2 regions of the Rhizobium sp. SJZ105 genome follow, and region 2 is predicted to be linked to the other one. Evidence: predicted binding sites of a transcription regulator. Region 2 holds the regulator's gene; the other holds the start of a gene.
What was found. The regulator LexA, encoded in region 2, represses DNA repair genes until DNA is damaged. The targets are predictions, from matches to a motif close to TGTTCNNNNTGTGTTCNG.
Positions count from the first base shown of each region.

Region 1 (13,724 bases), on a different contig from region 2:
ATGGCATCAACACCGATGCCGCGTATCCCATGTTCACGAAAGAGTTGGCAGGCCGTTGACACAATCCGGTCACGAGGTGCGATTTTCTGCTCAGAAGCACGATCAGATGTCTCGGATTTCATGAGTTTAATTTTTACCCTCAAGCGGTGTTGACATGCGTGTTACCGATCGGTAACTATCACAAAAGTTACTTACCGGTAACACCTTGGCGCGAGCCCGTCAAGCAATCGCCCGCTTTCACAGCTTAGGAATTATCGAAAGGAGACTGAGATGAGACAGACGATAGACGAGATGACGCTCGCCGAGATTTTCGCAGATCCACTGATCCGTTCAGTCATGCGCGCCGACGACGTTGGTCTGGACGATTTCAAAGAGTTGATGCATTCGGCGGCGACGTCCTTGACGACACGCGATGGCGCAGCATTTGCTGAACAGTTTGAAACGAGCGGGCCTGCAGCTTCATCGAAGCGTACACTCGTAACCGCCGTGCAGCCCTTGTTCGCAGGTTTCTTTAAGCCTTGCGCTGCCCATATGTGAATGTGGCCTGCATCACCATCTCACAAGTCGGGCTTATCCGCGGTGGGATGGCTAATCGCACGCTGATCTTTAGATATTGGTATCTCCTGCGCCCGTTTGGGCATGAAGAAATTGTAAAGTATTTAACTATAACTAATCGCAAGAAAACCAGCGAAGCACGGTCGTGGAACAATCGGTTCTAGCCCGTGTTTTGCGAAATGCGGCCCGGCGTTTCCGCCTGTTGGCGGGGCTGTCGTTTCGCCCGCGGAATGGTGACCTGCCCGTATTTGAAGGGGCAGGCCGGCGTTTTTCGGCGCATGCATGATGCAGTTGCGATCAGAGCCGATGATGCGGCTACCGAAGCCTTGATGATCGAGGTTACGCGACGTGCAATGTCAGTCTTGCCGAACACCTCCGGCACGGGGAAGGAGCGGTATTCATGCCCTGAGGTTATCCGTGTCATTTCTCCAGAATGCCAGTATCCGCACCAAAATTCTGTCGCTCATTTTACCGCTCTGCATCATCGGTCTGGGTGCAACAGTATATATGTCCGCCCGTTACAAAAACGCGGACACGCTCTATTCAGAGTTCATTGCCGGCGACAATGCCGCGCTTGTCGAGCTTTCTCGTGCCAACCGCAATCTTCAGGCGGTGGCTTACGGTGCTTATCAGGTAATGGCATACGACACCTCCATTCCGGATTTCGCCATCGCCAAAGGCGAGTATAATACCGACAAAGGCGAACTGATCTCGCGATTGAACAACGTCAAGGCCATATTCCCGGAAGAGACGGCCACAATCGACAAACTGCTCAAACAATCTCAGAGCATCATCACAAGCACGGATAAGGCCGTCGAGCTTGGCTCCGCTAATCGTAATCAGGAGTCCGCGGCGGAACTCCTGAAGGCTGATGGGCAAATTCGCGCGGCCGGAAACGAAATAGGCTCGTTGCTGGACAAGCTTACCAAGGGTGTTGCAAAAGGCAGCGACGATCTGAGTGGCCAGACGAATTCCACGATCCTGACCTCGCTTGTTGTGGTTGGCATCAGCTTTGCAGCCGGCATCATTCTCGCACTTTTCGTGGCCTCGCGTGGCATCACAACGCCGATCGCCCGCCTGCGGGAGCGTATGGTGTCGCTGGCAGGCGGCGATACGGCAGCCGAGATCGATGGCATGGACCGCAAGGACGAAGTCGGCCAGATGGCGGTTGCCGTTCAGGTGTTCCGCGAGAGTGCGATCGAGCGCATCCGCCTTGAACAGGAAACAGAAGCCAATCGCAGCCTTTCGGAAAAGGAACGCATCGCGCGCGAGCAGCAGAAGGCCAAGGAAGCTGCCGACGTCAAATTTGCCGTCGACAATCTGGCAACCGGTCTTTCGAAGCTTTCGGATGGCGATGTGTCCTACCGCATCGGCCAGCCGTTCACGGCGACACTCGACGGTGTTCGTAACGACTTCAACATGTCCGCCGAAAAGCTGCAATCGGCATTGACCCGGGTTGCGCAGAATGCCGGTGGCATCGGCGCGGGCGCAAACGAGATCAAATCGGCCGCCGACGATCTGGCCAAGCGTACCGAACAGCAGGCAGCAGCCGTTGAGGAGACCGCTGCCGCTCTGGAAGAGATCACCACGACAGTGAAGGATTCCACCAAGCGCGCGCAGGAGGCCGGCCTGATCGTCAGCCGCGCCAAGGCAGGTGCCGAACAATCCGGCGAGGTGGTACGTCGCGCCGTGGTCGCCATGGAGCAGATCTCCAAATCCGCCAACGAGATCAGCAACATCATCGGCGTGATCGACGAAATCGCCTTCCAGACCAATCTTCTGGCGCTCAATGCTGGCGTAGAAGCCGCGCGTGCGGGCGAGGCGGGCAAGGGCTTTGCCGTTGTCGCGCAGGAAGTGCGCGAACTGGCGCAACGCTCCGCCAATGCGGCCAAGGAAATCAAGGCGCTGATCACCACCTCGAACGATCAGGTGCAGCAGGGCGTTCAGCTGGTGGGCGACACCGGCAAGGCACTGGCGACGATCGTATCGGAAGTGCAGGAAATCAACCGGCACGTCGTCTCCATCGTGGAATCCGCGCAGGAGCAATCCTCTGGCCTCCAGCAGATCAATACCGCGGTCAACCAGATGGACCAGGACACGCAGAAAAATGCGGCGATGGTGGAAGAGACCAACGCTGCCAGCCACAATCTGGCCAAGGAGGTCGCTTCGCTCAACCAGCTTCTCGCGCAGTTCAAGCTCGCCGATACCGCCTATCAGCAGAAGAGCCAGCCCGCTCCGGTTCGCAATGCCGGCGGCAACGACAGATACGTAGCATCCCCCGTACGCGCGCTTGGCCGCAAGATTGCATCCGCATTCTCTGGTAACGCTGCTGTCGATACGTCAAAGGACGACTGGCAGGAGTTTTGATCGGCGATCGGTCAACGACATGAGCATCGGCGGGGGATATCCCCGCCGCCAATCAAGGACTATGCCACGCAATCGGAAATCGTTTGCGTGGCATAGTTTATGCCAGAGGGGCGGTGACGAACATGTCTGGCAATCTTCGCAATACATTATCCTTCACGCAGCGCGTCGCGACTATGGCCGTGGGGATCTTTTTGGGCACGGACTCATTCTCGATGATGTTTCGGATTCAATTGGTGTGATTTCCGAAGTGGAATCAGCGCCATGCGAGCCCAGTTTTGACTTCCGACCTGATCCCGGCCAGTTTGAACGTTGAATCGATGCATGATGCCACCGATGCGATCGTTGTCACTGCGTCCGCCGGGTCAACGGACTCCATATGTCCCCGTTGCGGGACCGTTTCCCGTCGAGTTCATAGCCGTTACCCTCGGGTGATCGGTGATCTGCCGCGTACGGGTCGACGGATCGCATTGCATCTGTCCGTCAGGCGCTTTGTCTATAGTGCTACCAACTGCCATCGAAAGATTTTTGCCGAGCGCTTCGGTGAGGGTGTGACCTCACGCTCCCTAACCAACTTCACTGCCTCAAGCTTGTACTCGCGGCTGAACTCCCTTCGTTGCATTTATGCACTCCAGTTTCATTGGAAGCACCTTAACTTGGTGTCCACGAAACCGGCAGCAGGCCAACACTCACTTTACCGAGTTTATGATCACGGGTATCCGTTGAGTCGGGCAATAGCCCCACCAGCAGTGATGTAAGGGCAATTCCGGAGACAGTGCCGTGGACGTTAATCTCAAAGAAGCTGAGTGGCTGAATAAACCTGTAGTGTGGGAAGCCACCGAGACGGGTCTCTCTTTAACCACCGAAGCAAACACTGACTTCTGGCGTGAAACACATTACGGCTTCACGCGCGACAGTGGCCATTTCCTAGGTGTAATGGTCGTGGATGGTTTCACAGCGAGTGTCCGCGTCCAAGGCGAATTCCGGTCTCTCTACGATCAGGCCGGTCTTATGGTGCGCATTGATGAAAATCGATGGGTGAAGTCAGGCGTTGAGTTTACAGATGGCGAACGGTTTCTCAGCACAGTCATCACCGATGGAAAATCCGACTGGTCAGTGTCCCAGCCCTTCAAGGAGCTTGAAGATTTCTATATCCGGATCACATTGAAGGAAGGCACGATGCGTATTCAGGCATCCTCCAATGGGAGCATTTGGCCGTTGCTGCGGCTTGCTCCGTTTCCTAAAGTTTCCCATTATTTCGTTGGTTTGACTGCATGTACGCCTGAGCGTGGCGGACTGGATGTCCGGTTTTCGGAGTTTTCAGTCGGTGCGGCGATCACTACCGATCTCCACGACCTGTCCAGCTAGCAGCTATTTAAGAGAGTTCTTCACAAATGCCGTCTCGATCTATCGTCCTTGTAACAGGTGCCAGTAAAGGGATACGAGCAGCCACGGCCTCTCGGCGCCAGTGCCGCCTGGTCAGACACTACACAAATCAGTCTTGGTCAACCGGTTCGCCCGATTTCGACACGACGGTGGACCCGTACGGTTCTCGCGACGAAATAATCAACGCATCGTCCTGAAGCGGGCGGACAAGATGTTTTGCCTCGTCCCACGGCGCCCGCATCCAGATGTCCGTGTCCTCTTTCGTCAGCAACAGAACCGGCATGGCTTTCTCATGGATCGGTTTAACGAGATCGTTGGGGTCTGTGGTCAGAAAACCATAGAGATCGTCGGTCGTGAGCCCGTCCCGAACCTTTCGGACGCTTTGCCATTGCGGCACATGGATGCCGGCAAAAAACATCAAAGATTTCTCGTCATCGCGGGCAAACCAGGCATTGGGCACATTGCCGCCTTCCTCTCTGCTCGCCGGATCCGGTTCGGCGAAGCTGGTGACTGGGACAAGGCATCTGTGTTCGACGTCGAACCATCGCGTCCAGTGCGGGAAATTGAGCTTACGCACGTTTGTCGTGCCGCGGTCGGCCTCCATGCGGATCAGCTCCTCGAGATCAAATGGCTTGCCCTTGGCCGCGAGCTTCTCGGCCTTGGCTTTGGCCGCTTTCTCCAAGGCGAAGCGAGGGGAAGGTAATCCCCATCGCGCATGCACAAGCTGCTTCTTGCCTTCCGCCGTGTTGCGGACGATCGGCCCCATTTGGTCGGGGTTCATCTGATAGGCTGGCATCAGGTTAATCAGGCTTTCGGCGTCCTGAGCCCATTTGGAGACCCAGTCCTTGTCTTCCATCCGATATAGATTGCACATGGCAGCAATTCCTCCGTTGCGACCGAATGCAGTTGTGTGGTGAGTTCCGCCTGCGTCGCTAGTCGAGCTTGTAAACGTCGGCATTGTCTTGCCGTTCCCGCAAGCCTTTGTAGGAGGCATGGCGTAGCTTGCCGTCCGCCGTCCACGCCCGGAACTCGATCTCCGCAATGAGGGTCGGCTCGACCCAGACAATGTCTGCGTGATCGGCATAGGATGCAGGTAACTGCTTCCGTTTCCAGCGCAGCTTGTCGAGCATCTTGCGCAGCCTGGTCATCTCGGCGTCCCTGAAGCCCGTGCCAACATTCCCGACATGAATGAGCTCGGCACCGCGATAGGCAGCAAGCACCAGAGAGCCGAAGCCGCCGGGCGATGTCGTCGATGGCTCGTAGCCAACAACCATGAAGGCTTCGCTCTTAACGCACTTGATCTTGACCCAGTCGCCGGTCCGGCCGGAGCGATAGGGTTGATCCAATTGCTTGCCGACAATGCCTTCGAGACCAAGGCTGCCAACGTGTTCCAGCAGGATCGCGGGATTGGCGTCAATGGTTTCCGAAAGGCGGATCGCGCCGTCGTGCCCCTTCAGCGTATCCTCGAGAAGATGCCGGCGCGAACGGTACTCCACGTTGCGCAGGTCATGGCCGTCGAGATAAATAAGATCGAACGCGTAGAGGATGGCGTCCGAAGCTCGGTTGCCAGCCGTCTTTCCAGACGCACCCAACGATTTCTGCAGCAGCCCGAAATCCGGCCGCCCTTCATCGTCAAGCACAACCGCCTCGCCATCAATGATCATCGTTGCCGGGCCAAGCGCCCGGGCAGCCTGCTCGATCGCCGGAAACCGGTGCGTCCAGTCATGGCCACCACGCGTGAGGATGCGGACCCCTGTCGGCTCGATATGGATAGCCAGGCGATAACCATCCCATTTCAGCTCCCAGCTCCATTGGTCGCCTTGTGGAGGGTGCGCCTTCAATTGGGCGAGCGCCGGCTCGACGCGATCGGGCATCGGATCAAACAGCAGCTGTGGCTGTGCGGGATTGCGCTTCCGACGCGGCTTTGACCGTAGCGGAGCTTCGGTATCACGAAGGAGCGGCTTTGATCTCGGTGGCTTCGTCATGCAAACGAGTTCAGCACGAAAACCTTAAGAAGATTGTGACGCCGTTCATCTATCCCCGCTATCCACCGTTTTAAACCCGACGGACGCAAGGGCTGCAAAAATTTCTGTTTCCCCTTACCTCCTTGAATCCTATTCGAATCTTCGACTTTGCTAATACTGGGATAATATTCCTCAACCATGTGGTGCTTGACTCTTTTGCATTACGAGAACAAACAATGAACATATAGCCCGTACGACATAATGTCGATCCTTTGAACACGACCTTGAAGGGAGCCGTGAACGATGACTGCTGCCCGCCAGAGGGTGATTTGCGACTTGCGAGACCGCATCGCGTCGATGGAAGGGGTATCCGCGAAGCGGGCCGGAACACTTTCTTTTGGCGTTTCCGAGATCGATGCGGCCTTGCCTGGCGGGGGCCTCGCCTATGGCGCGCTGCACGAGTTTGCAGGCGGTGGCTCCGGTACTGTCGATGGTGCAGCGGCCGCCCTTTGTGTTGCCGGCATTGCCGCAAGAACAAAAGGCCCCGTCATCTGGTGTCTGACGCGGCCGGATCTTTTTTTCCCAGCTCTTGCCCATGTGGGTCTGCATCCCGACCGCGTCAACTTTGTTGAATCCGACAAGGAAGAGGATGTGCTGGCCAATATGGAGGAGGGCCTTTCCTTCGGCGGACTTGGTGCCGTCGTCGGTGAACTTGTTCGCCTGCCTATGGTCAGTTCCCGCCGCCTGCAGCTTGCAGCCGAGCGAACCGGGACCATGGCGCTCGCGGTCCGCCGATGGCGGCGACAGACGGAGGCCAATGACTTTGGGCAGCCGACGGCCTCGACCACGCGGTGGCGTGTCAGCGTGATGCCGTCAGAGGAGTTGCCGGTACCCGGGGTGGGCAGACCTCAATGGTTTCTGGAATTGATGCGCGTGAAAGCGGGTGAGTGTGCTGAGTTTCTCGTGAGGGCGTGCGATGACAAGGGTCGTCTCGATCTATCTTCCGGATCTGCCGACGGATCGCATTCGTCGGGCCGATCCGTCTATTCCGCCTGAACAGCCAATCGCCGTGATCGCGAGAAGCGGTTCGAAGCGATGGGTGTCTGCTGCCGATCCGGCTGCCAGAAAGGCGGGCGTGCATGCCGGCATGGCGGCGGCAAAGGCGCAGTCGCTGTTTCGCGGCCTGATGCTGGTTGACGCAGATTCGCAAGCCGATCAAGCCGCGCTGGAGCGCATCACGCTCTGGGCGCTGACGATCTATTCGCCGATCGTCGCCGTCGACGGGATTGATGGTATCGTCATGGATACGGAAGGCGCCGATCATCTGCAGGGTGGTGAACTGCCGATGGTGACGAAGATCGCCAACCAGTTTCTTGCCCGAAAACTGACGGCGCGCGTGGCGGTTGCCGACAGCTGGGGTGCTGCCCATGCTTGCGCCCGCGCAATCAATCGCGAAACGATTGTCGTTCCTCCGGGCGAGACGGCCCGTGCCGTCGAAAAACTGCCGATTTCGCTTCTGCGCCTGCCGTCAAAGATCGTCTCTGATCTGCGCATTCTCGGTTTCCAGACAATCGGCGAGCTTGCCAACACCCCGCGGGCCCCGCTGACATTGCGCTTCGGTCCGGAGGTCGGCCGCCGTCTCGACCAGATGCTCTGTCGTGTCGCCGAGCCGATCGAACCGATCCGGACCGCAGAGCTGGTTGAAGTCTCCAAGGCCTTCGCCGAACCGATCGGGGCTGCGGAAACAATCAATAAATATGTTGGCCGTCTGGTTGTCCAACTCGTTGACGAACTCCAGAAGCGCGGGCTTGGCGTTCGCCGTGCCGACCTGATCGTCGAGAAGGTCGATGGTACGAGACAGGCCATCCGCGCCGGAACCGCCAGGCCCGCCCGCGATGTCGCCTGGCTGACAAAACTGTTTCGGGACCGGACGGAAAAGATCGAGCCGGGCTTCGGGATCGAAAAGCTGATCCTGCTCGCCGTGATAGCCGAGCCTCTCGAGGAGGCTCAGAAAGCCTCTTCTCTGGTCGAGGATGAGGTCACTGATGTCACGCCGCTGATCGACCTCTATGGAAACCGGGGGCAGAGGGTCTATCGCGTCGCACCGGTCGCCTCCGATGTGCCGGAACGCTCTGTCCAGCGCATCAGCCCCGTCGCCGAACCGATCGCCGTTGCCTGGGTCAGCCATTGGCGCCGCCCCGTTCGTCTCTTGCCGAGACCTGAGTTGATCGAGGCGATCGCGCTGATGCCGGACCGGCCCCCAGTCTCCATCGTCTGGCGTGGCAAACGCCGCAAGGTCAAATGTGCCGACGGCCCGGAACGCATTTTTGGGGAATGGTGGCAGCGAGATGCCGAAATGGACGCCGTGCGCGACTATTTCGTCATCGAGGATGAAGCAGGCGAGCGCTTGTGGGTGTTCCGCTCCGGCGACGGTATTGATCCGGAAACCGGGTCACACCGCTGGTTCTGCCACGGGATATTCGCATGAGCTATGCCGAGCTCCAGGTCACGACACATTTTTCGTTTCTGCGTGGTGCCTCGTCGGCGCAGGAGTTGTTTGATACTGCAAAACTCCTTGGGATCAGTGCGATCGGCGTCGTCGATCGCAATTCGCTCGCAGGCATCGTCCGCGCCCTTGAAGCATCCCGCGCGACAGGTCTCCGCCTCGTCGTTGGCTGTCGCCTCGACCTCGCCGACGGTATGTCGTTGCTGGTCTATCCGATGGATCGTCCGGCATATTCGCGCCTGACCCGGCTGATCACGCTTGGCAAGTCGCGCGGCGGCAAGAACAACTGCATTTTGCACTGGGACGATGTCATGGCTTACTCGCAAGGCATGATCGGGATTCTGGTGCCGGATTTGCCGGACGCCACATGCGCAGCACAGCTTCGCAAGTTGGCGCACGTTTTTGGTGATCGCGCCTATGTATCGCTGTGCCTGCGCCGGCGACCCAACGACCAGATGCGGCTCCATGAGATTTCCAACGTGGCGGCACGGTTCAGGGTCAAAACCGTCGTCACCAATGACGTGCTGTTTCATGAGCCGGGTCGGCGGCAGTTGCAGGACATCGTCACCTGCATCAGGCACAATACCACGATCGACGATGTCGGCTTCGAGCGCGAGCGTCATGCCGACCGATATCTGAAGCCTCCGGAAGAAATGGCTCGCCTATTTCCGCGCTATCCGGAGGCCCTGGCACGAAGCATGGAGATCGTGCGTCGTTGCAAGTTCTCGCTTGAGGAACTGACCTACCAGTACCCGGAGGAAGCCATTGTGCCGGGCAAGGATGCGCAGGCCTCGCTGGAGCATTATGTCTGGGAATGCGCGCCTGACCGTTATCCGGAAGGCCTGCCACCGGATGTTTTAAAGACCGTTCGGCACGAGCTCGATCTCATCCGCACCATGAAATACGCGCCGTATTTCCTCACCGTGTTTTCGATCGTGCGCTTCGCCAGAAGCCAGGGCATTCTCTGTCAGGGCAGGGGATCGGCGGCCAACAGCGCTGTCTGCTATATTCTCGGCATCACATCGATCGACCCCTCGACCAATGACCTCCTGTTCGAGCGTTTCGTCAGCCAGGAACGCGACGAGCCACCGGATATCGATGTCGACTTCGAGCATGAACGGCGCGAGGAGGTCATCCAATGGATCTACAAGACCTACCGACATGACAAGGCAGCCCTCTGCGCCACCGTTACGCGGTATCGTGCCAAGGGAGCGATCCGCGATGTCGGCAAGGCGCTCGGCCTGCCGGAAGACGTGATCAAGGCGCTGTCATCAGGCATGTGGTCCTGGTCGGAGGAAGTGCCCGACCGAAACATCCGCGAGCTCAATCTCAACCCCGACGACCGGCGCTTAGCGCTCACCCTGAAACTGGCGCAGCAGCTGATGGGTGCGCCACGCCACCTTGGCCAGCATCCAGGAGGATTTGTCCTCACCCATGACCGGCTGGACGATCTCGTGCCGATCGAGCCGGCAACGATGAAGGACCGCCAGATCATCGAGTGGGACAAGGACGATGTCGAGGCGCTGAAGTTCATGAAGGTGGATGTGCTCGCACTCGGCATGCTCACCTGCATGGCAAAGGCGTTTCATCTCATCCGTGAGGATAAGGGCGAGGATCTCGATCTGTCTACGATCCAGCAGGAAGACGCAGCCACCTACGCAATGATCCGAAAAGCCGATACGCTCGGGACCTTCCAGATCGAAAGCCGCGCGCAGATGGCGATGTTGCCGCGCCTGAAACCACGCACCTTCTATGATCTCGTCGTGCAGGTGGCGATCGTCCGGCCCGGTCCTATCCAGGGCGACATGGTGCATCCCTATCTTCGCCGCCGCGAAGGCAAGGAGCCGGTAGAGTATCCCACACCCGAGCTTGAGGCCGTGCTCGGCAAGACGCTGGGCGTGCCGCTGTTTCAGGAGAGCGCCATGCGCGTCGCCATGGTCTGCGCCGGTTTTACCGGTGGCGAGGCCGACCAGCTGCGCAAGTCGATGGCCACCTTCAAGTTCACCGGCGGGGTCTCCCGCTTCAAGGAAAAACTCGTCTCCGGCATGGTCAAGAACGGTTATTCGGCGGAGTTCGCCGAAAAGACCTTTTCCCAGCTCGAAGGTTTCGGCAGCTACGGTTTTCCGGAAAGTCACGCGGCATCTTTTGCGCTGATCGCCTATGCATCGAACTACATCAAATGCCATTATCCGGATGTCTTTTGCGCGGCGCTTTTGAACAGTCAGCCGATGGGCTTTTATGCGCCCGCCCAGATCGTCGGCGATGCGATCAAGCATGGCGTCGAGGTGCGACCTGTGTGCGTCAACCGCTCGCGCTGGGACTGCACTCTGGAAAAGATCGGCAGCATTGATCGGCATGCTGTCCGGCTTGGGTTTCGGCAGGTAAAGGGACTGGCTGTCGCTGACGCAGCGCGGATCGTGACGGCACGAATGAATAGTCCTTTCTTATCCGTCGATGACATGTGGCGCCGGTCCAGCGTGCCGACGGAGGCCCTTGTCCAGCTGGCAGAGGCCGATGCCTTTCTGCCATCGCTCAAACTCGAGAGGCGCGACGCGCTTTGGGCCATCAAGGCGCTGCGTGATGAGCCATTGCCGTTGTTTGCCGCCGCGACTGAGCGGGAGATGGCGGCAATTGCTGAGCAGCAGGAGCCGGAGGTCGCCCTTCGGCAGATGACGGATGGGCACAACGTCATCGAAGATTACAGCCATACGGGCTTGACGCTACGGCAGCATCCGGTTGCGTTCCTGCGCAGGGACCTGTCGGCACGCAACATCATCCCTTGTGCGGAGGCGATGAATGCTCGGGATGGGCGATGGGTTTATACTGCAGGTCTGGTGCTGGTGCGCCAGAAGCCCGGGTCGGCCAAGGGTGTCATGTTCATCACCATCGAGGACGAAACAGGCCCTGCCAACATCGTCGTCTGGCCGTCACTGTTCGAGAAGCGCAGGAGCGTGGTGCTCGGATCCTCGATGATGGCAATCAATGGGCGGATTCAGCGGGAAGGGGAGGTCGTGCATCTTGTCGCGCAGCAACTCTTCGACCTGTCAGCGGACCTTGTCGGTCTGGCTGATCGGGATACCGGGTTCAGGCTGCCGGCGGGGCGGGGCGACGAGTTTGCCCACGGCGGCGGCTGGCCGGATTCGCGTGATCGACAAAAGCCTGTTGTCCCGCGGGACATGTTCACACCCGATCTCCATATCGATACGCTGAAGATAAAAAGTCGGAATTTTCAGTGATTTTTCGCTATCCCGGGAGCCGCGCCGCTTGGCGTCCCTCGAGGGCCCCCGCAGCATTTTTTTGGAAAACAGTAGAGTTGGCGTGCAGCCATGGGTGCCACATCAGCGCGATCATTACCGAACGAGGCTGAGCATGTATGGGAGTGGGACGACAGCGCGCTCTACAGCGGCGAATGGTTCGAGATCGCCGACGCATCCCACGACTACACGTTTGAGATACTGCCGCCGCTCTCGATCAAGGCCGGGATATTCGCCATGCGCGAATTCCCGAACGGTTTGGTCACCAGCATCCTCTTCTCTCTGCCGGTCGACGGGTGCCTCTGGCACTTCCGCGGTTATTGCGACCTGGCCGACAAGAGCTCGCCCGAACGCATGCAAAGCGCTGTCATCGAACGCGAATCCAGGCCCTCCCTTGTGATGACGCACGACGAGAAGCTGGAACATATTTGGTCGCGCATTGCGGACGATTGTCTCGGTTATGCGGCATAATTCCTCCGTCGATGGACTTTCGTGAACGCTCGCGCGACAGGAGGATGCAATCGCATCATTGCGTGCCCGTGCACATCTGCCGGGTGGCTCAGGCCAAACGGGACCACGAGCCGATAGTGACGTCGGCGGTTGTGATGACTGGGCAAGCTGCGGCTTGGACGTTGGATCGGCGCGGCCTGGCGCAGGTCTAGCGTGGTTTCCTCTCAGCTTCGGCATCCGAGGTTTGCCTCTGGCCGTTCCGTCCTTCGGTTTCGTGGCGTCTGAACCGGCGCCCGTTCGGTTCAAGGCCGCTGTCGCGCCGCGGGGCGGCCGGTCATGCCGCTCTCGACAAAGCAGGCACGCGGGCTTCGCAAGGGCTTGTCACCCCTGCTTGACCGCCTGACTGCTTCGCTCGATCTGGCCTGCCCGAGCCCTGATCCGCCCGGATAGCGCCTGTTCCTTTCGACCGCACCGAAGGACGGAACGGCCAGGGGGCCGACACTTCGGCGAAGCAAAGGAGACCACCATGGCAAAGTCAGCAACCCAATCCCGTCAATCAATCCGCCAATCCGCCCGCGTCGTGCCGCTGCGCAGAGGCGCCACCCTCGAAATGGTCCGCCTTTCATGCCCCGATGAAACACAGGCGCTTCGGATCGCCGAAAGCTTCGGGATCGCCATTGTCGACAGCGATGGCATCCGTGGCATGCACGAGCGCCTGATCGTCGAAACCGCCACCGCACTTTCCGATGGCCTTGGCGACCGGGCGATGCAGATCCATCTGCAGCGCATCGTCGGGGCCTATGTCGGATCGGCCCATGGCGCCGGCCAGTTCTACTCCCGCGCCGTCACCGAGGCGCGGAACGCCACCGCCAAGAGCGCTGCGGATGCCCGCGACGAGGATCTCGACGGTCCGGTCGGCTATGAGAGCGCCGCCCAGCGCAAGCGCGAATTCGCAGCCGACATGGGCATCCAGGCACATGCGCTCAGAATGGCGGCCGTCGGCGCTGTCGCAGCCTATGAGCAGGTGGTGGGCGAAACATGGAAGCCCTTCGACCGGCCGGTCGAAAATCCCGGCCAGACGCTCGACCGCAAGGCGGCAGCAGTCCAGCTGTCAGCCTTCGAATAACATCCATCACGGCGTGGCTCCGGCCCCGCCTTTGTTCACGTCGACGAAGGTGTCCTGTTCTCGTCAGCTCGAAGTAACGAGGGCCTGTGCCGGCCACCGCCTTCGGATCAACGACGGGA
Region 1 covers NZ_VIUP01000013.1:923-14,646, forward strand. The annotation lists gene FB593_RS23945 (TetR/AcrR family transcriptional regulator) at 1-122, opposite strand, end outside; gene FB593_RS23950 (hypothetical protein) at 271-537, shown strand; gene FB593_RS27725 (hypothetical protein) at 716-979, opposite strand; gene FB593_RS23960 (methyl-accepting chemotaxis protein) at 973-2,922, shown strand; partial or broken gene FB593_RS28095 (hypothetical protein) at 3,240-3,359, shown strand; gene FB593_RS23970 (DUF1349 domain-containing protein) at 3,700-4,287, shown strand; gene FB593_RS23975 (SOS response-associated peptidase family protein) at 4,415-5,179, opposite strand; gene ligD (non-homologous end-joining DNA ligase) at 5,238-6,290, opposite strand; gene FB593_RS23985 (ImuA family protein) at 6,573-7,325, shown strand; gene FB593_RS23990 (Y-family DNA polymerase) at 7,246-8,757, shown strand; gene FB593_RS23995 (error-prone DNA polymerase) at 8,754-12,011, shown strand; gene FB593_RS24000 (DUF1419 domain-containing protein) at 12,102-12,500, shown strand; gene FB593_RS24005 (hypothetical protein) at 13,006-13,605, shown strand.
Region 1: a site for LexA is predicted at 6,495-6,512, ahead of FB593_RS23985 (ImuA family protein). Genes of this name have one in related genera too.

Region 2 (16,819 bases):
GTTGGCGACGACGCCGACAGCCGAAATCATCCGGTCAGCGGTGATCTTCTCGGACGAACCGTCCTTCTTCTCGAGCGTCGCAGTAACCGAATTAGCAGCCTTCTCGACCTTGGCAACCTTGGTTTCCAGATGGAACTTGATGCCCTGCTTCTCCAGCTGCTTCTTGGCGAAGGCAGAGATCTCCGCATCTTCGACCGGCATCACCTGGCTCATGATTTCAACGACGGTAACGTCGACACCCATGGTGCGGTAGAAGCTGGCGAATTCGATGCCGATGGCGCCGGAACCCATGACGAGCAGCGACTTCGGCAGTTCTTCCGGCTTCATTGCCTCGAAATAGGTCCAGATCAGCTTGCCATCCGGTTCGATGCCTGGAAGCGCGCGCGGGCGGGCGCCTGTGGCGACGATGATGTGCTTGGCGGTATAGGTGCCCTCGCCCAACGTGTTCTTCGGAACCGGGCCCATCGGTTCGACGGGCTTCTTCTGGGTCTTGGAAACTACGATTTCACCGGGCTTGGTGATCTTGGCCTCGCCCCAGATGATATCGACCTTGTTCTTCTTGAACAGGAAGCCGACGCCGTTGTTCATGCGGTGCGCGATGCCGCGCGAACGATCAACGATCGCCTTGACATCAGGCTTGATCGAGCCTTCGAGCGTCAGGCCGTAATCCTTGGCGTGCTGAGCCGTATGCAAGACATCGGCAGTACGCAGCAGCGCCTTTGTGGGAATGCAGCCCCAGTTGGAGCAGATGCCTGCAAGGTGCTCGCGCTCGACCACGGCAACCTTCATGCCGAGCTGGGCTGCGCGAATCGCGGCAATATAACCGCCCGGTCCCGAACCGATGATGATGACGTCATAAGATTGAGCCATAGGTATCCTGCCTTGTCCTATCGGGTCACGGCATGCCGTTCCGAAACGAGAATTGTTGTCAAAGTCCGAGCATCATGCGAACAACGGGCTCCAGCCCGCGCCCGATGGCCCGCGTGTTTTCAGCATCGAGATGAACGCCGTCCACGGGCGTCGTGCGGGCAACTGACCCCGCATCGAAAAATCCGCAATCGAGATCGTCGGCCAAATCCCGGTAGACCGGGGCGAGCATCGCCGATTCATCGATCGCATCGCGAAAGATAGCGCCCATCACGGGGTTGGCCGTTTCGCACAGTTGCGGCGGCGCGACGATCAGAACATCCGGCGCTTCCCAGTCCGACACCTGCCAGACATGGTTGCGCACCAGTTTGACCAGCCGCTCCACACCCTTCATCGCGACGATGGCCGAGCCATGAATCGACGGTTTCAAGTCGTTGGTGCCGAGCATGATGATGACCAGATCAAGCGGCGCGTGGCTGTGCAAAAGCGTCGGCAAGAGCCTTGCGCCGTTGCGATCGCAATCAGCGGTATGATCATCATAGGCGGTTGTTCGTCCACCCAGCCCTTCGTGGATCACCTTCACATCAGGCCCGAGCGCCTTTTGCAAGACGCTCGGCCAAAGATCGTCATGGCTGTGCCGGCCACCCGTTTCCGCATCTGATCCCCATGTCAGGGAATCGCCAAAGCAGAGGACCGACTTCACCATCTCACTCTCCGATCAAACCAGCATGCCCATCGGGTTTTCGATGTAGCGCTTGAAGGCACCGATCAGCTCGGCTCCGAGCGCGCCATCGACGCAACGGTGGTCGGTAGAGAGCGTAACCGTCATGACATTGGCGATCTTGATCTCGCCGTTCTTCACGACAGCACGCTGTTCGCCCGCGCCGACTGCCAGAATGGTGGCGTGCGGCGGGTTGATGACGGCGGAGAAGCTCTTGACGCCCATCATGCCCATGTTGGACACGGCCGTCGTGCCGCCCTGATACTCCTCGGGCTTCAGCTTGCGCTCCTTGGCGCGCTTGCCGTAGTCCTTCATCTCGTTGGAGATGGTGGAGAGCGACTTCTCTTCCGCCTTGCGGATGATCGGCGTGATCAGGCCACCCGGAATGGAAACGGCAACGCCGACATCCGAATGCTTGTGCTTGACCATGTTGCTTTCCGTCCAGGAGACGTTGGCATCAGGCACATCGCGCAGCGCGAGAGCCAGCGCCTTGATGACCATGTCGTTGACCGAAAGCTTGTAGGCGGGCTTGCCGTCCTTTTCGGGAGCGGCGGCGTTGAGCTGGGCGCGCAGCGCCAGAAGCGTATCCAGTTCGCAATCCACCGAAACGTAGAAATGCGGAACGGTCTGCTTGGATTCGACCAGACGCTTGGCGATGACCTTGCGCATGCCGTCATGCGGCACCAGTTCGTAAGAACCCGGTTCGAACAGCTTGAGAACAGCTTCTTCGGACGGGCCCTTGGCAAGTGCGGCAGCCGGTGCGCCTGCCGATGCTGCGGCGGCAGGAGCTGCCTTCGCACCACCAGAAGCGGCGGCCTTTTCTACGTCTGTCTTGACGATACGGCCATGCGGGCCTGAACCGGACACGGCCGTGAGGTCGAGACCGGCTTCCTTGGCGAGACGACGCGCAAGCGGCGAAGCGAAGATGCGCTCGCCGGACTTTGCAACCGGGGCCGGAGTCGAAGGTGCGGAGGCCTGGTCGGCAGCTGGCTTTTCAGCCTTGGCCGGGACAGCTTCTTCCTTTGGCGCTTCGGCCTTTGCAGCTTCCTGCTTCGGAGCCTCGGCTTTGGCCTGGGACGCGGCAGGAGCAGCATTGCCACCCTTTGCTGCCTCAGCCACATCCTCGCCATCGGCGGCGAGGATAGCGATCAGGGCGTTGACCTTGACCGCTTCCGTGCCTGCGGGAACCACGAGCTTGGCGACCGTGCCCTCATCGACGGCTTCCACTTCCATGGTTGCCTTGTCGGTCTCGATCTCGGCGATCACGTCACCGGGTGCGACCTTGTCGCCTTCCTTGACCAGCCACTTGGCCAGATTACCCTCTTCCATCGTCGGAGAAAGGGCAGGCATGGTGATGTTTATCGGCATCGAAACGCCTCCCCTTACTTGTAGCAGACGGTTTTGACAGCCTGAACGACTTCATCGACGTTCGGCAAAGCCAGCTTTTCGAGGTTTGCCGCGTAAGGCATCGGAACGTCTTTGCCGGCAATCGTCAGGATCGGCGCATCGAGATAGTCGAAAGCGGCACGCATGACCTGGTTGGCGATGAAGTCACCAACCGATGACTGCGGGAAGCCTTCCTCGACGGTGACCAGACGACCGGTCTTCTTGACCGATTCGATGACGGTAGGCAGATCCATCGGACGGATGGTGCGAAGGTCGATCAGTTCGACGTCGATGCCGAGCTTTTCGAGTTCCGCCACCGCCTTGATTGCGTAGGTCATGCCGATGCCGAAGGAAACGATCGTCGCATCCTTGCCCTTGCGGTGAATGCGCGCCTTGCCGATCGGCAGCACGAAATCGTCGAGCTTCGGCACTTCGAAGCTCTGGCCGTAGAGAATTTCGTTCTCAAGGAAGATGACCGGGTTCGGGTCACGGATGGCTGCCTTCAGGAGACCCTTGGCGTCCGCTGCCGTGTAGGGCATGACGACCTTGAGGCCCGGAATATGGCTGTACCATGCGGCGTAACATTGCGAATGCTGAGCGCCAACGCGGGCAGCAGCACCCGAGGGGCCACGGAACACCATCGGCGCACCCATCTGGCCGCCCGACATGTAAAGCGTCTTCGCAGCCGAGTTGACGATCTGGTCGATCGCCTGCATGGCGAAGTTGAAGGTCATGAATTCGACGATGGGCCGCAGGCCCGTCATTGCCGCACCGACGCCGATACCGGCAAAACCGTGCTCGGTGATCGGGGTGTCGATAACGCGGCGTTCGCCGAATTCCTGCAACAGGCCTTGGGTAATCTTGTAAGCGCCCTGATATTCGGCGACTTCCTCACCCATGACGAAGACTTTTTCGTCGGCGCGCATTTCTTCGGCCATGGCGTCGCGCAGCGCTTCACGCACCGTCGTCATCACCATTTCGGTGCCTTCAGGAATATCTGGATCGGCAGCGACTTCGATCTTAGGTGCTGCCGGAACCTTTGCGGCTTCCTTGGCAGCGCTCGGCTCCTCGGATGCTTCGCGGGTCTTGCCGCCTGCGGCATCCGAATCGGAATTTGCAGCTTCAGCCTTCGGCTCTTCCTTCTTGGCAGAAGAAGAAATGTCGGCAGCGCTTTCGCCTTCCTGGATGAGAACGGCGATCGGCGTGTTGACCTTGACGCCTTCGGTGCCGGCGTCGATCAGCAGCTTGCCGATAACACCTTCATCCACAGCTTCCACTTCCATGGTCGCCTTGTCGGTCTCGATCTCGGCAATCACGTCACCGGAAGTGACCTTGTCGCCTTCCTTTTTAAGCCATTTGGAAAGCGTGCCTTCCTCCATGGTCGGGGAAAGGGCGGGCATAAGAATTTCTACTGGCATGGGTTTCCCTTTCCCGATCAGAGCAGAATGTCGGTGTAGAGCTCGGATACATCCGGCTCTGGGTCGTTCTGGGCGAAGTCTGCGCTATCGGCGACGATATCACGGACATCCTTGTCGATGGCCTTCAACTCGTCTTCGCTTGCCCAGCCCTGCTCCAGAAGCCGTGCCTTGACCTGCTCGATCGGGTCATGTTCGGAGCGCATCTTCTGCACTTCGTCTTTCGAACGGTATTTCGCCGGGTCGGACATGGAGTGACCACGGTAACGGTAGGTCAGCATTTCCAGAATGATCGGACCCTTGCCGGAGCGGCAATGTTCCAGCGCCTGATCGGCGGCGGCCTTTACGGCGCGCACATCCATGCCATCCACCTGGATGCCGGGAATGCCGAAGGACTGGCCGCGCAGCGAATAGTTCGACTGTGCGGTGGCCCGGGCGGTCGAGGTGCCCATGGCGTAACGGTTGTTTTCAACGATATAGATGATCGGCAGTTTCCAGAGAGCGGCCATGTTGAAGCTCTCGTAGACCTGACCCTGGTTGGCGGCGCCGTCACCGAAATATGTCACGGAGACATTGTCGTTGCCGCGATATTTATTGGCGAAGGCAAGACCGGTTCCGAGCGAAACCTGCGCACCGACGATGCCGTGGCCGCCGTAGAAATGCTTCTCCTTGGAGAACATGTGCATCGAGCCGCCCTTGCCTTTCGACAGGCCGCCCTTGCGGCCGGTCAACTCAGCCATGACGCCACGCGCGCTCATGCCCAGAGCCAACATATGGCCGTGGTCACGGTAAGCGGTGATGACCTGATCGCCTTCCTTCTGAGACATCTGCATGCCGACAACAACGGCTTCCTGACCGATGTAGAGGTGACAGAAACCACCGATGAAGCCCATGCCGTAAAGCTGGCCGGCCTTTTCCTCGAAGCGACGGATGAGAAGCATCTCACGATAGGCGTGAAGCTCTTCTTCCTTCGAAAAGTCCGGGCTGTTCTTACCGGTGAATTCGCCTGCAGCCTTTGCCGTTGTCTTTCGGCCGGATACGGACGCGGTTTTTCGCGGCGCCATTCATCCCTCCCTGAGTTGTCGTTTGAATGGATAGATTGGCGCGTACCATATGCAAGAAAATGCCACGCAGCAATGCTTTAAACGCATGGCACATATTCATGCTAAAGTGCTGTGAATAAATCACAAATCATTAATTAACTTGATTTCGGTTAATTAGAAGTAGGTATTCATGATGACAATTTCGTCCGTACGGGACATATTCAACTGATAACGGGAAATCTCGTCAATCATGTCACGTTCGAGAGAACCGTCGCTCAATAATTCGACCTGCCGCTCCAGCGCAACGCGCGCCTGCGTCAGCTTGGCAAGCTCTGCCGTTCTGGCAATACGCTGCCGCTCCAGCCGCTCCGTCGCCTGAAGGCCGAAGTCGCCGTGGATGGAATGATACCCGAAATAGGAAAGAAAAGCGATCGTAATGGCCGGAACGATCAAACGGCCGAATCGTCTCTTTTTATGATGTCTGGTCCACATGCCGGAGAGAAGCCTTAAAACGCATAATGTGAGTCTCGAGACTAATGCGGATTGTTTAACTATCCGTTGACCTTAAATTCCGCGCGACTGATAGACGCAAAAAAGCCCGCCAGAGGCGGGCTAATAATGACGACGATATCAGAGAGAGTTCGTTATGCCGAGCGTGATCCGGCATCAAGCCACAGCGCGTCTTCGCCGTGAAAAGAGTCCTTTCAACCCAGGGACCTGGGCTGACTGAACCCCGGATCAACTCGGGAGTGAGCAGTGCGGATAAACCGCCCATCCCTGAGACTGGCCCGCCAGGCGGCGGGCCATATCGCGAAACCCGAACGCGGATTATCCGCGCAGGATCGAACGGCCGGCGTAAGCAGCCTGCGGGCCCAGCATTTCTTCAATGCGGATAAGCTGGTTGTACTTTGCGAGCCGGTCGGAACGGGCAAGCGAGCCGGTCTTGATCTGACCGCAGTTGGTTGCGACCGCGAGATCGGCGATGGTGGAATCTTCCGTTTCGCCCGAACGGTGCGACATGACGGCGGTGTAACCTGCCTTGTGCGCCGTTTCGACTGCGTCCAGCGTCTCGGAAAGCGAACCGATCTGGTTGACCTTGACGAGGATGGAGTTGGCGACACCCATCTTGATACCGTCGCGAAGGCGGGCGGAGTTGGTGACGAAAAGATCGTCGCCCACCAGCTGGCACTTGTTGCCAATGAGATCGGTCAGCGCCTTCCAGCCATCCCAGTCGTCTTCAGCCATGCCGTCTTCAACGGAGATGATTGGATATTTCGCGACGAGTTCGGCCAGGTATTCGGCCTGCTCGATCGGCGAACGGGTCTTGCCTTCGCCTTCATAAACGTAATTGCCGTTCTTGAAGAATTCGGTCGCCGCACAGTCGAGACCGATGAACATGTCGTCGCCTGGACGGTAGCCAGCCTTTTCGATCGACTTCATGATGAAATCGAGTGCTGCCGGCGCGCTTTCGAGACCCGGTGCAAAACCGCCCTCATCGCCGACATTGGTGTTGTGGCCCTGTGCGGACAGTTCTTTTTTCAGCGTATGGAAGACTTCGGAGCCCATGCGCACGGCTTCGCGAATGTTTTCTGCACCGACCGGCAGGATCATGAATTCCTGGAAGTCGATGGGGTTATCGGCATGCGCGCCGCCGTTGATGATGTTCATCATCGGAACCGGCAGCAGATGCGCGTTCGGGCCGCCGACATAACGGTAAAGCGGCAGGCCGGAGGCTTCAGCGGCAGCCTTCGCAACGGCGAGCGACACGCCGAGGATGGCGTTGGCGCCGATGCGCGACTTGTTCGGCGTGCCGTCGAGCGCGATCATCATCTGATCGATCTGGATCTGGTTTTCAGCGTCGAAACCGCCAATCGCGTCGAAGATTTCTGTATTGACGGCTTCGACCGCCTTTTCCACGCCCTTGCCGAGATAACGCTTGCCGCCATCGCGCAGCTCAACCGCCTCATGCGCGCCGGTGGAGGCGCCGGAGGGAACGGCGGCACGGCCCATGGAGCCGTCTTCGAGATAAACGTCGACTTCAACGGTCGGATTGCCGCGGCTGTCGAGAATTTCGCGCGCGATGATATCGGTAATGGCAGTCATGGTCTCTCCCTTGGGAATGGAACAGATATTTTCCGTCGCCTGTCTTAGACGATGGCGAAGAAATTACAATGACGGTGGGCAGCGGAAACGGCCCGCCCGCCATTAAAATCGATTGGCACAAAAGTGCCCGCCGTCACGGTCAGCCGATCAGGCTTTCGTAATCGCGTCGAAAGCCAGAAGCTTTTCGAGCAGTTTCGGCATGTCCTTCAGGTGGACCATGTTAGGGCCGTCTGACGGCGCATTGTCCGGATCCTCATGGGTCTCGATGAAGAGGCCGGCCACGCCAACCGCAACGGCCGCACGCGCCAACGTCTCGACGAATTCGCGCTGGCCACCTGTGGAGCCGCCCTGCCCGCCCGGCTGCTGCACCGAATGGGTGGCATCGAAAACGACAGGTGCGCCGAGCGCTGCCATGATCGGCAACGAGCGCATGTCGGAAACCAGCGTGTTGTAACCGAAGGACGCGCCGCGCTCGCACAACATCACATTCGGATTGCCGCTCTCATTGAGCTTGGCAAGCACGTTCTTCATGTCCCAGGGCGCCAGAAACTGGCCTTTCTTGACGTTGATGACGCGGCCGGTCTTGGCGGCAGCAACGAGAAGATCGGTCTGGCGGCTGAGGAACGCCGGAATCTGCAGAACGTCCACCACCTCGGAAACGACGGCGCATTGCTCTTCCGTGTGGATGTCGGTCAGAACAGGAAAACCGAATTCCTTCTTGAGATCGGCAAAAACCTGCATCGCGTTATCCAGGCCGATGCCGCGTTTTCCGGAAAGCGAAGTGCGGTTCGCCTTGTCGAAAGAGGACTTGTAGACAAGCCCTATTCCCAGCTTGTCGCAAAGCTCCTTCAGGACGCCAGCGATCATGAAGGCATGTTCGCGGCTTTCCATCTGGCACGGACCGGCAATCAGCGAAAACCGCTCGGTATTCGAGAAGGAAACCTTGCTGGCGCCGTCGCCGGCAGTGACTTTAAGATTGTTCGTAACGCTCATCATTTTTCCTCGAAGGCGAAGGCAACGCCCTGACCGGGTGCCGCGGGCACCACCAGACGGCCGTCCGCTTTTGCGCAGGACACGCCATTAGCAGCAAGCACCGCCTCTGTCACGGCAAGATCGTGTGAAGAAAAGACGATGCCCGCGCCGCGCAATCCGCCTTCGTTGCCATCCTGAGCATTCAGGGTCTGCCCGCCGAAAGGCGGTTTTCCGGTCAATCTGATGCTGGCATTGCCGGTCGCGAAAACCATATCACCGCCCGGAGACCATTTGCCTTCACAGCCAAACACCGTCTCGATCAGGCCCGCCACCTTCGCATCGCCGCCGGTAAACAGGACGATTTCACTGAGGCCGGTGACACCATTGGCGTGGCGCTCCAGCATGGTGCGATCGCCCGGAAGGGCTTGAAGCCGTTGACAACTGAACAAAAAGAAATCCGCGGCCGCCCCGCTTGCCGCAAAAGCCAGCCGGAACGCCGCCTCGCCTTGCGAGCCATCCGGCATCCGAACAGGCCGCGAAAACTCGAAAACATCGCCCGCCGAAAGGCCGGCTGCCCGAAACCGCTCATGGTCAACCAAGGCGTCTTCAGTCTTGGCAACAAGAGCCGAAAAACCCTCCTGCCCGTCCCGTTGCCGGAAGGCCACATCCCTGCCGGTGAATACATCACCCCTCTCTATTGAGGCATTATATTTAGCCGGATCAGCAATTGCGAGCGGCTCCAGATAGGTGCCATCGGCGAAAAATACGCAGGCATTTTGGGTGCCGAAAGGATGCAGAGCCTCCGGCGCAACCGTAAAGCCAAGACTGACGAGGCGCTTCACGGCGACGCCTATGACTTCCACGGGCAAAACGAGATGGTCGACGCTATAGGGTTTCGTCATGAAAATGTATCCTGCTGGCCTTCCGCTCGGAGCATGCCGGGACGGGTTTGACCGCACAAAAGCACAATTGCGTGCTATGAGGCAAATCATCACAGCAACGGATGGCACCTTCACGAAATTTTAGGGGATTGCAGAACACATATGGAACATATAGTGTTCGTTCTGTATTTGTTTCGCGACTTCCACTACGATTCTAAAGGGTGTTTTCCTCATGCTCACGCGCAAACAGCAGGAATTGCTTCTCTTCATTCATGAACGAATGAAAGAGTCCGGCGTGCCGCCCTCCTTCGATGAAATGAAGGACGCACTCGATCTTGCTTCGAAATCCGGCATCCACCGCCTGATAACCGCTCTCGAAGAGCGCGGGTTCATTCGTCGGCTACCGAATAGAGCTCGGGCGCTGGAAGTCATCAAGCTGCCCGAGGCTTATACGCCGGGTGCAAGGCCGCAGCGCGGCTTTTCGCCGAGCATTATCGAAGGCAGCCTTGGCAAGCCCAAGACGCCGGAACCGGCCCCTGCCCCCAAGACGCCGGCCAACGATCTGGGCGGGGCTGTCACCGTGCCGGTCATGGGCCGCATCGCTGCGGGCGTGCCGATTTCCGCCATCCAGAACAACACCCATGATGTGGCCGTGCCAGTAGACATGCTTGGCACGGGCGAACATTACGCTCTTGAGGTCAAGGGTGATTCGATGATCGAGGCCGGCATTTTCGACGGCGACACAGTCATCATCCGCAACGGCAACACCGCCAATCCCGGGGACATCGTTGTGGCTCTGGTGGATGACGAGGAAGCCACGCTGAAGCGCTTCCGCCGCAAGGGTGCCTCCATTGCGCTCGAGGCGGCAAACCCAGCCTATGAGACCCGTATTTTCGGGCCCGACCGGGTGAAAATTCAGGGCAAGCTGGTGGGGCTGATCCGCCGCTACCATTGATCTTATCGAACCGAACGTGCTCACTTTACATTAGGCGTCATCGTGAAGATGGCGCCTATATATGGTTTGGCTGTTTCCAAACGTGGCGTGCTTTAGCGGGTGCACGAGGATATGCGCCATTCAGCCTATGCGCGTTGCCCTTTCCAAACTAAGTTCCTGCTCCATAAAGATGCTTCGGTTTCGCTACAGGCGTGGTGGCGAATGGGCTGCTCGCTGTAATTGTCGAAGCGATCCCATCCGCTGTTTTTTAGCGACGTTGTTCTGTCGTGTTGCGCAGTCAGATTTTAGTAGTCACCAAAGGGTGACTTATCGCAAGCCGCGCTCTCAGTGACCCCACATCACCATTCATCAACGGCGTTTATGGGAGCCATGGATAATTTTCGATATTCCGTGAACGCTTGGCAGGTGTAGAAATACGCGTCATATCCGGGAGATACGCGATGTACGATCTTTATATAGCCAACAAGAACTATTCTTCATGGTCGCTGCGGCCGTGGGTATTGATGCGCACGCTCGGTATCGCCTTTGATGAAAAGCTCATTCCGTTCGGCGAAGGCGTCTCCTTCTCCTCCTTTTCGCCGACGGGCAAGGTGCCCTGCCTGGTCGACGAGGGTATGACGGTTTGGGAAACGCTTTCGATCGTCGAATATCTTGCCGAAAGACACCAGGGTGTCTGGGCAAGCGACAAGCATGCGAGGGCCTGGTCGCGTTCGGCCGCAAGTGAGATGCATGCCGGCTTTTCCTCGCTGCGCAATCTCTATCCCATGTCGGTGGGCATTCGGGTCAAACCCAGGGGCGGCGATGCCGGGCTTAAAGCCGATATAAAGCGGATCGATGCGTTGTGGAGCGAGGGTCTCACAAAATTCGGCGGGCCATATCTCGCCGGTCAAAAGTTCACGGCGGTCGATGCTTTCTTCTGCCCGGTTGCATTCCGTTTCCAGACCTATGGCAGCGCGGATCTTTCGCCAGCAGCGAAAGCCTATTGCGACCGGCTGCTCGCCCTGCCTGCCATGCAAGAATGGTACGAGGCCGGTTTGAAGGAGAGCTGGCGCGACGCTGGTCATGAAGAGGAAGTTGGCGAGATCGGCGAATTGACTGAAGATTTGCGCGCCAAGGCCCGATGATCCATGCTGGCGGCTGTCATTGCGACGCCGCCAGCAGCCGGATGATGGGCTGCGGCAGATCACGGTCGAAACGTCCGCTTTTCCAGTCGTAATAACGGTGCTGGCTCCAGGGCCTGTCCGTTCCGGCGATTGCGGCGCGCAGCCCGCTCGCCACACCCTCCTCCCTCTTGTTAGCAAAATCTATTTCCACAGAACCGAGACGCCGCAAGATGTCACGGCTGAGCAGGAGTGCACCCGAGCGGCACTGCGAAAAAGAGGTTCTGCGGGAAACAACGACGATATCGGCAATATCGCAGGCTTTTCCGGCGAAGCGGCCATCGTCCAGAACGACGATCCACTCTCCGCTTGCGGCGCTCGCTACGCACCATATGTCTTTCCTGCAGGTGAAGACGCCAACTTTGGCGTCTTTGAGCGCCGCCGTCATCTCGCGTACCACCACAGCCATGTCTTCGGGCGACAGTTTCGATCTCGAGTCAGAACCAGCAGTATTTGCCATGCTCTCACCATTTATAAAATCTGGCGGCACGGTTTTTTCCGGCAGCAGCAGCGCCCTTTGCCACTGGCCGTAAACGAAGCCCTGCGGACGGGCTTTTGTGGTTGAGACCTTGCCGTCCTCCACGAGTGCCACCAATTCGCCGTCCTCGTGAATCAATAGATCCGGTAGATCACGATAGGCCGTAACTGCCGACACGCCGAAGGCGAAGAGCAGAAACGGGATGCCAAGAAGCGCAAGCCGGCTGCGCAGCAATGTCAGCAGCAGGAAACCCACCGAAGCCAAACCGACAAACCAGCCATGCGGACGCCCAGTCGCTGCGCTGCCGCCCCAGGAGGCCACCTCGTTTGCAACCTCGATGACGAGTGCCATGCCATAACCCATGATCTTCAGGAACGGCGCGTCGAGCCCGAAGGGCATCAGCAGCATTGCGATAAGAGCGAATGGCATGACGATCAGCGACATGAGCGGCATCGCAGCCAGATTGGCGAACAGTCCATAGGTGGTGACACGGTGAAAATGTTCGGCTGAATAGATCGCCGTCGAAAGGCCCCCGATCAGCGACGTCGTGATAACGCCGCCAATGACCGCGCCCATCATTTCCGCCACCTTCAGCCATGCGGGCTTGCGCCCGATGAACAGCCGTTCGCGATCCGTACGCCAACGGCTCCAGAAGGCATAGGCGGACACAAGCGCTATAGTGGCGGCAAATGACATCTGAAAACTCGGACCCATGATTTCCGAGGGCGAGAAAGCCAGAATGATCAGGGCGGAAATGGCAACGTTTCTGAGGCTGAGTGATGGCTGATCGAAAAGGACCGCGATCAGCATCACAGACATCATCAGCCAGGCACGCTCGGCGGAAACGGCAAAACCGGAAATCAGATAATAGGCAAGCGTCATCAGCAGTGCCGCGAAAGCCGCGATCTTCTTGACCGGCCAGCGCTGCGCAAAGGCGGGAAACAAGCTGAAAGCCAGTCTCAGGCCAACAAAGAATATGCCGGAGGCCAGTGCCATGTTGAGCCCGGATATGGCAACGATATGGGCAAGGCCGGAGAGCCGCAACGCCTCCATCGTCTCCGCCGATATAGCCTGTCTCTCATCGGTGATGATGGAGGCGGCGAAGGCTCCGGCATCACCGCCGATGGTGGTGCGGATGCGTTCGGCAATTGCGCTGCGAAGGCCGTAAAGCCGCATATCGGCCCATTCCAACCAACCCTTGTCAGGCCTTGCGTCACCAACGGGTGATACAAGCGCATCCGGTGATTTATAAAAGAAACCGGTCGCGCCTATGCCTCTGAAATAGGACGTGAAGGCGAAGTCGTTCAGTCCCGGCAAGGCCGGGCCGGACGGCGGCGAGAGGCGGACCTTGCCGCGAAGGGTTGCTCCGAGTGCGATCGGCTCGCCTCCGCCACGCGAAAGCACCGATATCCTCTGCGGCGGACGCGACAATGTCGGGTCCGCTGTTGCGGTCAGATCGACGACATATCGCCAGTAGCCGCGTGCATCGACCTCCCGGCGCGCCACGGTGCCGGTGATGGTGGTGGTGACGGGGGTATCCAGCACCACGGTCCCTGCCCGTCGGGTTTCTAAATCGGCCAGAAGCATGCCGAGCAATAGAAAAGCGAAAGGGCCGCAAACCGCCGCCGCAATGCCAGCCTTGTATCTCACAAAGAGCGCCAGAACGGCGACAAAAAGAAATGTGGCAATCAAAATGACCGGGGAAGGCGTGGCATCTAGAGAAAACCAGAGTACCGCGCCGCAGCCGATGGAAACGGGAATGAAAAGAAAATCGTGGCCGAATGCGCGCTCCTCGGCCAGGCACATGGCGATTTTTTCGGCCACGGTAGTGTTGCGGTTAATCTCGGGAATAATGGCGGGAGTGTCATGTGTTGCCGCATCACTGCTTCGGCGGAGAGGAAACAGAATTTCCCGTGTGCCGGGCAAGTCTCCCTGCATCGTTTTAGCATATTCGAAATGCTGTTTTTCCCCTTGACCGAGCAATCCCCACCGCCCCTTGCCGCACCAAAAACAGGTTTGCAGACCAGCGCTCGGGATTGCAATCCTTTACTTTAACGATGCGTTGACCGAGATTGAATTGCTGCTGCCGGGAAAGCCTGAAGCAACGCGATTGCGTTTGCCGCAATGCACAATTTGACCTTTGGATAGCTTGGCATCCGCGCAAGGATCATATAGCTAATCGGTAGACGCTTAACCGCGGGGCGTATCTCAACGCCCCCACCCGCATGTTTTCGGAGGATCAGTATGACGGAAAAAAGCGCTACAGTGACACTTGGCGAAAAACAGGTCGAACTCCCGGTCAGGGAAGGCACGATTGGACCAAGCGTCGTCGATATCGCCACGCTGTACAAGCACACGGGCTCCTTCACCTACGACCCCGGCTTCACCTCGACAGCCTCCTGCGAATCCAAGATCACCTATATCGATGGTGACGAAGGCGTTCTTCTGCACCGCGGCTTCCCCATCGAGCAGCTTGCCGAACAGGGCGACTTCTTGGAAACCTGCTATCTGCTGCTTTACGGCGAATTGCCGACGGCTGCGCAGAAGAAGGACTTCGACACCCGCGTAACGCGCCACACCATGGTGCACGAGCAGATGAGCCGCTTCTTCACCGGCTACCGTCGCGACGCACATCCGATGGCTGTCATGTGCGGCACGGTCGGCGCTCTCTCGGCCTTCTATCACGACTCGACGGACATTACGGATCCGCACCAGCGCATGGTCGCTTCGCTGCGGATGATCGCGAAAATGCCGACGATCGCCGCCATGGCCTACAAGTACCATATCGGCCAGCCCTTCGTTTACCCGAAGAACGACCTCGATTACGCTTCCAACTTCCTGCACATGTGCTTTGCCGTGCCTTGCGAAGAGTACAAGGTCGATCCGGTTCTGGCCCGGGCCATGGACCGCATCTTCATCCTGCATGCGGATCACGAGCAGAATGCTTCCACCTCCACGGTGCGTCTTGCCGGTTCGTCGGGTGCAAACCCGTTCGCCTGTATTGCAGCGGGCATCGCCTGCCTCTGGGGTCCGGCACATGGCGGCGCCAACGAAGCGGCGCTCAACATGCTCAACGAAATCGGCACGGTTGACCGCATTCCGGAATATATTGCCCGCGCCAAGGACAAGAACGATCCGTTCCGCCTGATGGGCTTTGGCCACCGCGTGTACAAAAACTACGACCCGCGCGCCAAGATCATGCAGAAGACGATGTACGAAGTGCTGGAAGCCACCGGCAACTCCGACGATCCGATCATGCAGGTCGCGCTCGAACTCGAAAAGATCGCTCTTTCCGATCCTTATTTCGTCGAGAAGAAGCTGTACCCGAACGTCGACTTCTATTCGGGTATCACGCTGAAGGCGCTTGGCTTCCCCACGACCATGTTTACCGTGCTGTTCGCACTGGCCCGCACCGTCGGCTGGATCGCGCAGTGGAACGAAATGATCGAGGATCCGCAGCAGCGCATCGGCCGTCCGCGTCAGCTCTACACGGGCGCCGGCAAGCGGGACTACGTTCCGGTTTCCAAGCGTTAAGCCGGGAAACCAACCAACATAAAAAAGCCGGCGGGTTTTATCCGCCGGCTTTTTTGTTGGATATGATCATCGATAAGAATAGCGAAACCTGCCCTGCCAACCCCAGGAAGCAGACAGGATCGCTACCGGTTCAGCCTTGCTGCTTGCGGCTGTTCAGCACATCGAGAAGGATAAGGGCGCCGGTTTCGCCAGGAGGCACTTCGGTGTGCAAACGCTCCTGCACCAGAGCATAGCCGTCCAGCATCGCCCGCCGTTCGGTGGTGTCGGACGAGAGCCGTTCGGCCCAGCGCAACATCGACCCTGCCCGTACCACCTCGTTGAAATATTCCGGCACCACGACATAGTCGGCAATCAGGTTCGGAAGCGCACCTGTCCAGGTTTTCACCCGTTTGCTCAGCATCGTGAAAATCCAGTCGGTTTTGTAGACCGATATGGTTGGTACGCCGACGAGCGCGAGTTCGAGAATAACGGTGCCGGAGGCGGCAATCGCCGCATCGGCGCGCGCAAATGCATTCCACTTGAAGGCGGGATCGATGCCGATTTCAGGCCTGATATCCTGCGGCCATGTTGCCGCCAGTTCGCGGATGCGGTTTTCCTGGCGCGGCACTGTCGGCAGCAGAAACTTCGTCGGGCCGTTGCGCTCGACATATGCTTTTGCCGCTTCTTGAAACGGCTCCATCAACCGGGTCGTTTCGGTGGAACGTGACCCCGGCAGGAGCAGAATGGTTTTCGGTTCGCCGTTGGCAGGCAGGGGCCGCTCAGCCCGCCTCTGCCGCACGGAGAGCACGTCTTGATCGACGCTGAGGCGATGGCCGACAAAGGTTGTCGGCGGGCCGCCGAGACGCCGCATCGCCTCCGGCTCGAATGGAAGCAAGGCCAGAACGTGATCGACATAGGACAACATCGCGGTGGCGCGATATTCCTTCCACGCCCAGACGCTGGGGCAGACATAATTGACGACCGGCAGATGCGGCAATTGTTTGCGGACTTTTCTCGCAACACGATGGGTGAAATCCGGGCTGTCGATGATCAGCAGAATATCCGGCTTGGCGACAATGATTGCCTGCGCAGTCTGGTTGATCCGCGAAATCAGCTTCGGCAGCTTCTTCAGAACCTGCGTGAAGCCCATGATGGAGAGTTCGGAATAATCGAACAGCGAAACCAGCCCCTGCGCCTCCAGAGCCTCACCGCCGACGCCCATCAACTCGACAGAACCCGAGTAATGGCCTTTCAGGGACCGGATGAGATCGGCACCCAGAAGATCGCCGGATACCTCGCCGGCTATAACCGCCACCTTCAACGTT
Region 2 covers NZ_VIUP01000001.1:516,784-533,602, forward strand. The annotation lists gene lpdA (dihydrolipoyl dehydrogenase) at 1-870, opposite strand, end outside; gene FB593_RS02635 (SGNH/GDSL hydrolase family protein) at 929-1,573, opposite strand; gene FB593_RS02640 (pyruvate dehydrogenase complex dihydrolipoamide acetyltransferase) at 1,586-2,956, opposite strand; gene FB593_RS02645 (pyruvate dehydrogenase complex E1 component subunit beta) at 2,971-4,392, opposite strand; gene pdhA (pyruvate dehydrogenase (acetyl-transferring) E1 component subunit alpha) at 4,410-5,453, opposite strand; gene FB593_RS02655 (FtsB family cell division protein) at 5,607-5,924, opposite strand; gene eno (phosphopyruvate hydratase) at 6,261-7,535, opposite strand; gene kdsA (3-deoxy-8-phosphooctulonate synthase) at 7,683-8,528, opposite strand; gene FB593_RS02670 (VOC family protein) at 8,528-9,409, opposite strand; gene lexA (transcriptional repressor LexA) at 9,621-10,343, shown strand; gene FB593_RS02680 (glutathione S-transferase family protein) at 10,784-11,467, shown strand; gene FB593_RS02685 (ComEC/Rec2 family competence protein) at 11,484-13,919, opposite strand; gene gltA (citrate synthase) at 14,226-15,515, shown strand; gene lpxB (lipid-A-disaccharide synthase) at 15,646-16,819, opposite strand, start outside.